Regions from separate parts of the Rhizobium sp. BK619 genome, predicted to be linked through region 1. Evidence: riboswitches for the same ligand, from Rfam matches in the RefSeq annotation. Region 1 holds a riboswitch; the other holds the start of a gene.
The links. A riboswitch is a leader RNA that binds a small molecule or an ion and turns the genes downstream of it on or off. The one in region 1 is predicted to bind thiamine pyrophosphate.

Region 1 (4,208 bases):
GCCGGTTTCGACGACGGCGGCATCGGCAAAGGCCGGGTGCAGCGCATAGGCCGTGTTCAGCAGTTCCATCAGCGAACGTGCGGTGATCGGGCCGTCGGCATCGGTTTCGATCATCGTCGCGCCGACCATGAAAAACCCGTTGCCGCGGGGGACGATATAGACGGGAAAACGCGGATGCAGCAGGCGGACGGGTCGGGCGAGGCTGACCTCATCGGTATGGAGATAGAGCATTTCGCCCCGCACGCCGCGCAGATCGCGCTCTTGCCCGATGCGGGCAGCACCTGTGCAGTCGACAATATCGGAGAAATCGTCTTCGCTCGGATCCGTGTCGGTAAAGGTGATGCCGTTTGCCGACAGTTGTTCTTTCAATCCGCGCAACGCCTGACGCGGGTCCAGATGCGCTTCGCGTGGGAAGAACAGGCCGTGCCTGAAACGGGTGGCGAGCATGGGCTCGAGGGCGGCGATATCATCCTCTTCCACCCATTCGTAACCGGTCGTGCGGCTGGCAAACCGCTTCAGCTCGCCATGGTCGCGCGTCGAGGCAACGACCAGCGTGCCGTTGCGGACGACGCTGCCCGGCAGGATCGCTTCCCAGCGGTCGGCGGCATCGAGACCACGCGTCAGCACCGCCTCATCGGCACTTTCCCGCTCGCACCAGGGCGCCAGCATGCCGCCGGCGAGCCAGGAGGCGGCATGAGCGAAGTCCGGATGAGGATCGAAGACCGTCACATCGGCACCACGGGCATGCAATTCGCGGGCGACGGTGAGGCCGGCGACGCCGGCCCCTTTCACAAGCACGCGCATGTCATTCCGCCCCGTTGGCGTGGGTATCGATCGGCATATAGAGATCGCCGCCCTCACGGTATTTCGCCGCCATCGCATCCAGCCCTTCCTTTTGCACTTCGGCGCGGATGTCGTGCGATATGCGCATCGAGCAGAATTTCGGGCCGCACATCGAACAGAAATGCGCCACCTTGTGCGCTTCCTTCGGCAGGGTCTCGTCATGGAAGCTGCGGGCGGTGTCGGGGTCGAGCGACAGGTTGAACTGGTCTTCCCAACGGAATTCGAAGCGCGCCCGCGACAGGGCGTCGTCGCGCAGGCGGGCGGCCGGGTGCCCCTTGGCAAGGTCGGCGGCATGGGCGGCGATCTTGTAGGTGATGACGCCGGTCTTGACGTCGTTGCGATCGGGCAGGCCAAGATGTTCTTTCGGGGTGACGTAGCAGAGCATGGCCGTGCCGAACCAGCCGATCATCGCCGCGCCGATGCCGGAGGTGATGTGATCGTAGCCCGGCGCGATATCCGTCGTCAGCGGTCCGAGCGTGTAGAAGGGCGCCTCGCCGCAGACGGCGAGCTGCTTGTCCATGTTTTCCTTGATCTTATGCATCGGCACATGGCCAGGTCCCTCGATCATCACCTGGCAATCCCTGGCCCAGGCGATTTTCGTCAACTCGCCCAGCGTTTCGAGTTCGGCAAATTGCGCCGCATCATTGGCATCGGCGATCGAGCCGGGGCGAAGGCCGTCGCCGAGCGAGAAGGAGACGTCATAGGCCCGGCAGATATCGCAGATTTCCTCGAAATGCTCGTAGAGGAAGCTTTCGCGGTGATGATGCAGACACCACTTGGCCATGATCGAACCGCCGCGCGAGACGATGCCGGTGACGCGATTGACGGTGAGCGGGATGTAATGCAGCCGGACACCGGCATGGATGGTGAAATAGTCGATGCCCTGTTCGGCCTGCTCGATCAGCGTATCGCGATAGATCTCCCAGGTGAGGTCTTCGGCGATGCCGCCAACCTTTTCCAGCGCCTGGTAGAGCGGCACCGTGCCGATCGGCAGCGGCGAATTGCGGATGATCCATTCGCGGATATTGTGGATGTTGCGGCCGGTCGACAGATCCATCACCGTATCGGCGCCCCAGCGGGCAGCCCAGACCATCTTCTCGACTTCCTCAGCCATCGATGAGGTGACGGCGGAGTTGCCGATATTGGCGTTGATCTTCACCAGAAAGTTCCGGCCGATGATCATCGGTTCGCTTTCGGGATGGTTGATGTTGGCCGGGATGATCGCCCGGCCGGCGGCGACCTCCCGGCGGACGAATTCCGGCGTCACGTGATCGGGAATATCGGCGCCGAAGCTCTCGCCGTCACGCACCAGGGCTTCGGCCTTCGCCTTGCGGCCGAGATTCTCGCGAATGGCCACAAACTCCATCTCCGGCGTGATGACGCCGGCCCGTGCATAGGCGAGCTGGGTGACGGCTTTGCCGTCCTTGGCGCGCAGCGGCCTGCGCCGCCCCGGAAATTCCGGCGTCAGCCGGTCGCCGCTGACAAAGCCGTTATCTTCGGGGCGGACATGGCGGCCGTCATAGGCTTCGACGTCGCCGTGGGCCAGCACCCAGTCGCGGCGCAGTGGGAAAAGGCCCTGCTCGATGCGGATCTCCGCACCTTCGATCGTGTAAGGGCCGGAGGAATCATAGACGATGACAGGCGGTTCGCCGGCGGTCGGATGGACGCTGATTTCGCGCATCGGCACGCGGATATCGCCATGGATATCTCCCGGAATGTGGATCTTCCGCGATGCCGGCAGCGGGCCGGTGGTGACGGTCGGGGTGAGATTCTCTACGGCAATGGTCATGGTTTGAGGCTCCAAGTTGTAAGTTGGAGACCCAGTCAATCAGCCGGAATGATGGAAAGACGCCGGCACGGATTCCACGCGTGAATCCGCAGCCTTCGAGCGCTTGCACCGTCCCTACGCCAGTATGAACTGGATCAGGTTCAACGGGTCACTGCGCCACAACAGGCTAAGCCTTATTGTCCAGCAGTATCTCAGCCCCTTGCGGGACTCCCCTGGTGAATGCCGACAGTCGTAAAGCGCGGTCGCTGGTTGTGTCAAGCTTACAGCTTTGTCGTTTCCGTAGATCGTCTGTCTCGAGCCTGTTGCGTTACCGATCGAACTGCGGCAAATGTCAACTCACTCAACGTCAGGTGGATTTATGTCGTTTCGGATTGAACGTCTTACGCTAGAACATCTCCATGGCGCCGCCAGTGTGCTGGTCAGTGCCTATTCGGGACCTCCGTGGAACGAGAACTGGTCGCTTGAAGCGGCGTTTGAAAATGTAAACACCGTGCTTGAAACGCCGAAATCCATTGCGCTTGCGGCCTTTGACGAAGGCAAGGTACTGGGGATCGCGCTGGGCATACGACAGCGCCGCCATGCCGGTCCGGTCGTTTATCTTGATGAGCTGTCGGTGCTGCCCGAAGCCCAAGGCGCGGGAATAGGGACCGCGCTGCTATCAGCAGTTTTCGAAACAGCAAAGGCCGAGGGATGCAACAGCGTCTGGTTGGTCTCGCAGCGAGAAGGTGCGTTGTCGACATTTTATCAGCGCTGCGGGTTCGCCATCGGCAGCAACCTCGGCCTCTACTCCAAATCGAGTGCGTAGCGGTTAGGGCTGTATTGGTTTGCCATAGCTTGAGGGCAAGCGGAAGAATTCGAGCCTCGTCAGCTGGCGTCGGGTCGATCGGCGCGGGACCCCGCACCTCGTGTGTGTCAAGCCTCACCTGCTGCTGGGAACTCCATAGCCCCCCCCTGTCGGAGTGATGATCGTGATTGCCTCTCCGTCGCGAAGTCGCGTCTGTGCGCACCCCGGAAGGATTTCGATTTGTCGGTCGAGGCGGCGAATACGGTTTTCGCCTGTTTCTCCCGCTTCCCCGCCAGCGAGCCCAAACGGCCTCACGATACGATGGCCGGACAGGATCGCGCAGTCCATCGCGCGCCGAAAACGGATCGTGCGGCTGGTGCCGTCTCCCCCATTCCAGCGACCTCTGCCCCCCGAACCTCCACGTATGTGGAAATCCTCAAGCACGACGGGAAAGCGCAATTCGAGGATTTCCGGATCGGTTAGGCGTGAATTCGTCATGTGGGAATGGACACCGGCAGCGCCGGCAAAACCTTCGCCCGCCGGCGCGCCCGAGCAAAGCGTTTCGTAATACTGGTGCGCCTCATCACCGAAGGTCAGATTGTTCATCGTGCCTTGCGACGAGGACAACATCCCGAGCGCGCCGAAGAGACAATTGGTGACGGCCTGGCTCACCTCGACGTTTCCAGCGACGACCGCTGCAGGGCGGCGGGGAGCAAGCATCGACCCTTCAGGGACGATGATTCTGATTGGCCGCAAGCAGCCAGCATTCATCGGGATACGGTCTTCCACCAG
Region 2 (4,208 bases), on a different contig from region 1:
ATGCGCGAAAGCATGGCGAGCGCCGTCGGAATGGCGGCAAGGCGAATGTGGCCGGAAAGACCGCGGCGGGCGGCGCGCATCTCCTCGCGCATGGTGCGGGCGTCACCGACGATGCGCCGGGCCCATTCGAGCACGCGCTGCCCCTCCGGCGTCAACCCTTGAAAACGCGAACCGCGCTGCACCAGCATGACTCCGAGCTGATCCTCGAGCTGGCGGATCGCGGCCGAAAGCGTCGGCTGCGAAATCCCGCACTCCTCCGCAGCGCGGCCGAAATGCTTTTCATTGGCAAGGGCGATGAAGAATTCCAGCTTGTCGATCATCCGGTCTCCCGCGACATTTCGCGTCCGGCCTCATCTTCGACACAGCAACCGTGCTCCGCAAGGGAATGAATCAAGTTAAGGCGACGCGCTTTAACAGTTTTCCGCAGCGGGAAAAAGATCGAACAGCGATTCGAGGAAGGCAAGCACGCTGACATTGCCGATACTGTAATAAACCAGCCTGCCCTGACGGCGCGTATTGACCAGGCCTTCGAGCCTCAAACGCGCAAGCTGCTGCGACACCATCGCCTGCTGAATGCCGAGAATATTTTCGATTTCACCGACCGTCCGCTCCTGTTTCGCCAGGATGCAGAGGATCAGCAATCGGGTGTGATGCGCCAAAGCTTTCAGCAGATCGCTCGCTTCATGGGCTTTTCCAGCGAGTATGTGCAAGTCCTGGCCGGTCATCCCCGGCTCCGGTTTAGGCAACGGCATTCGATATCTCGGAAGGGAGGCGATTTGGTAGATCAGAACAATAGCATATTCGCACAAACGAATTGGTCAATAGTGATGAAATGCCAAAAAAGGTCCAAGTAAATCAGCAGATAAGCTGTCCGCCATTGATCTCGATCACCTGGCCGGTAATGTATCCCGAGAGTAAGGGAGCCGCCAGGAACAGATAGGCGGGAGCACAATCCTCGGCCGTGCCGAGCCGCTGCAGGGGGATGGATTTCTGGGTCTGGTCCAGCTTTTCTCTGGAGGAATAGCGCTCGTGGAAATCCGTTTCGATCGTTCCCGGCGAGACGCAGTTGACGCGGATGCCATCCGGGGCAAGTTCGCGGGCAAGCGCCTTGGAATAGGTCGCAACGAAGGCCTTCGAGGCCGAATAGATCGAGGAGCCGGGGCTGCCGCCGGTTAGTGCCGAGATCGAAACGGTGTTGACGACGGCAGCACCCTCGGCCGCCTTCAATGCCGGCAGCAATGCGCGCGTCAGCGCCACCACCGAGGTCTGGTTCAGCCGTATGACCGCCTCATATTCGGCATCCGTCAGCGTCGCAGCGGGAAAACGGCCGAGCATGGTGCCGGCATTGTTGACGAGCACATGCACCCTGTCGAAGAAAGCGAGAACATCTTCGGCAAATTGCGCCGCACCGCCGGCGGCGGAAAAATCGGCATGCAGCAGCAGCGCCCGTCTTTCCGATTCAGCCGTCAGCAGGAAATCCGGCAGGTCCCGCCCCGGCTTGCGCCCGGTATGGACGATCACCTTCGCGCCGCAATCCAGAAACTGCCGAGCGACTTCGAGGCCGATGCCGCGGCCGGCGCCGGTGACGACGACATTGCGATTTTCGAACAGTCTGGGATGAAACACGAAGCCGTCCTCCTCGGTTGCGTCACTTGCCCTTAACATATGAGCACACCGACCGAAAGAAAGGCAGGACTAAACAACGAGCTCGTTTTCGGTCTCCAGAAGCCGCGCACCCGGCCCTTCCTTGCCGAGCCGATCGCAGGGATTGCGCAGCGGACAGCTTTCGATCGACAGGCAGCCGCAGCCGATGCAGCCGGTCAGGCGGTCGCGCAGCAGACTGAGCCGATTGATTCGTGCGTCGAGATCGTCCTTCCATCGCGCCGACAGCGTCTGCCAATCGGCGACCGTCGGCGTGCGCCCCTGCGGCAGGGACTGGAACGCCGCCTGGATTTCCGAAAGCGGAATGCCGACACGCTGTGCAACTTTGATGATGCCGAGACGGCGCAGCACATCGCGCCCATAGCGTCGCTGGTTACCGCGGGAGCGGATGCTCGAGATCAAACCCTTGGTCTCGTAAAAATGCAGCGCCGAGACGGCAAGACCACTGCGTTCCGCCACTTCGCCGACAGTCAGCAGCTTGCCGAGCGGGGTTGCCGAAATACCATCCATCGCCTCTTGACCTCAATATTGGTTGAGGTTTTATATCCATTGCTTCTGCGGTCGTAAAGCCCGATCGATATTGCCGCCTGAGGCAGCAAGCTGCGGTCCCGTTCCCGGCAGGTACGGGCCCACCGAGGAACATCCGAGCGGGATCCCGCTCGGATGTTTCCCTCACATTAGAGCATGATGCCGAAAAGTGTGCGCGGTTTTCGGGCGACATCATGCTCTAACTCTTTAATTGAGAACAGGATTCAGATTTTAGGCCAACCGGGCCTAAAATCATCCTGTTCTAGAGCTATTCCGACCGTGCGGACGGGTTCGCAAATTTGCGGTTGCGGGAAGAAAACCCGGGTGATAGTTTCCGCCGAAATAACAGGGGAGCTCCGTATTGCCGGGGCTGAGATGTGAGGCGCAAGCCTCTGGACCCTTCAAAGCTGATCTGGGTAATGCCAGCGGAGCGAGGTTCAGATGTTCTCAGGCGCAAAAGTGTCACTTTATCCGATGTCCGGCAATGTCGTCGGCATCATTCGCGAAGCCGTCAAGGCGCTCGATCCCTATCGCGACCGGCTGGACATCGAGACCGAAATCAAACGCTGATGACATCGCCGCAACCATCGGATTCGCGCCTTGCCGCGCTCCGCGCCGCTCTCTACCGGGGGTTACCCGCCTTGCTCGCGGGCTGCGCCTTTTTGGCAGCATGGGAACTCTATGTCGATCTTTCCGGCATCAAGCCTTCCATCCTGCCGGCGCCTTCGCGCATCGTCATCCAGGGCTGGCTGAACCGTGAGGCGCTGATATCAAACACCTGGCCGACGCTTGGTGCGACACTCGGCGGTTTCGCGCTGTCGCTTGCCTTCGCCTTCGCCGCGTCGATCCTCATGGATTTCATGCCTTTCATGCGCCGGGCACTGCTGCCGATCTTCATCGCCAGCCAGACCCTGCCGCTTGTGGCGATCGCGCCGCTCGTCGTTTTATGGTTCGGTTTCGGCCTTTTGCCGAAGATCCTGCTGGTGGCGCTCGTCACCTTCTTCCCGCTGCTCGTCGCCCTGCTGCAAGGCTATGAATCGACCGACCGCGACATCGCCGAATTGCTGCATTCGATGAAGGCGAGCCGCTGGCGCGTTTTCCGCCTGGCACGGCTTCCCTCGGCGCTGCCCTATTTCTTCGCCGGCCTGAGAATCTCAATCACCTATGCCGTCGTCGGCGCGATCTTTGCCGAATATGCCGGCGCCGCGAGCGGCCTCGGCATTTATATCCTCAACGCCAAGAACAATTTCCGTCCCGATCTCGTGCTCGCCGCCGTCGTCGTCAGCGCCGTGCTGACCCTCTGCCTGTTCGGCCTGACGCTCGTCATCCAGCGCCTCCTCATGCCCTGGCAGCCCACCGCGGAGCGGCGCCGATGAGCGACAAGATGGTTGAGCTGCGCAATATCTCCAAGTCCTTCGACGGCATGCAGGTGCTCGGCGATATTTCGCTCAGCGTCGCCAACGGCGAATTCGTTTCGATTGTCGGCCCGTCCGGCTCCGGGAAATCGACGGTGCTGCGATTGCTGACACAGGCGCTTCGACCCGATGCCGGCAGCGTGCTTTTCAAGGGTGCGCCGCTGGAAGGGGCGCCGCATACTTTCGCCTTCATGCCGCAACGCGATGCGCTGATGCCCTGGCGCCGGATCATCGACAATGCGGCACTCGGCCTCGAGGTGCGGGGCATGAGCCGCCGGGCGGCCCGCGCCGCCGTGGCGCCGCTGTTCGATCGCTTCGGCCTTGCCGGTTTCGAACATCATTATCCCTCCGAACTATCAGGCGGCATGCGCCAGCGTGCCGCCCTGCTGCGCACCGTCGTTCAGACCCAGGACATGCTGCTGCTCGACGAGCCTTTCGGCGCGCTCGACGCGCTGACCCGCACGCAGATCCAGGAATGGCTGCAGGGCATGTGGACCGAACACCGCTGGACGGCGCTGCTGATCACCCATGATGTCCGCGAGGCCGTGTTCCTCTCCGACCGCATCTATGTGCTTTCGGCCCGCCCGGCGCGTATCATCCGCG

Region 2: another riboswitch for thiamine pyrophosphate. It lies ahead of FHX14_RS33355 (HMP/thiamine-binding protein); the one in region 1 lies ahead of thiC (phosphomethylpyrimidine synthase ThiC).

The regions. Positions count from the first base shown of each region.
Region 1 is NZ_JACIBH010000014.1:238,747-242,954, reverse strand. Features, by position in the region: gene thiO (glycine oxidase ThiO) at 1-804, opposite strand, end outside; gene thiC (phosphomethylpyrimidine synthase ThiC) at 806-2,632, opposite strand; TPP riboswitch at 2,726-2,856, opposite strand; gene FHX14_RS26045 (GNAT family N-acetyltransferase) at 2,991-3,437, shown strand; gene FHX14_RS26040 (hydantoinase B/oxoprolinase family protein) at 3,552-4,208, opposite strand, start outside.
Region 2 is NZ_JACIBH010000002.1:356,918-361,125, reverse strand. Features, by position in the region: gene FHX14_RS05120 (LysR family transcriptional regulator) at 1-320, opposite strand, end outside; gene FHX14_RS05115 (metalloregulator ArsR/SmtB family transcription factor) at 411-752, opposite strand; gene FHX14_RS05110 (SDR family oxidoreductase) at 856-1,626, opposite strand; gene soxR (redox-sensitive transcriptional activator SoxR) at 1,696-2,172, opposite strand; TPP riboswitch at 2,528-2,641, shown strand; partial or broken gene FHX14_RS33355 (HMP/thiamine-binding protein) at 2,632-2,748, shown strand; gene FHX14_RS05095 (ABC transporter permease) at 2,760-3,566, shown strand; gene FHX14_RS05090 (ABC transporter ATP-binding protein) at 3,563-4,208, shown strand, end outside.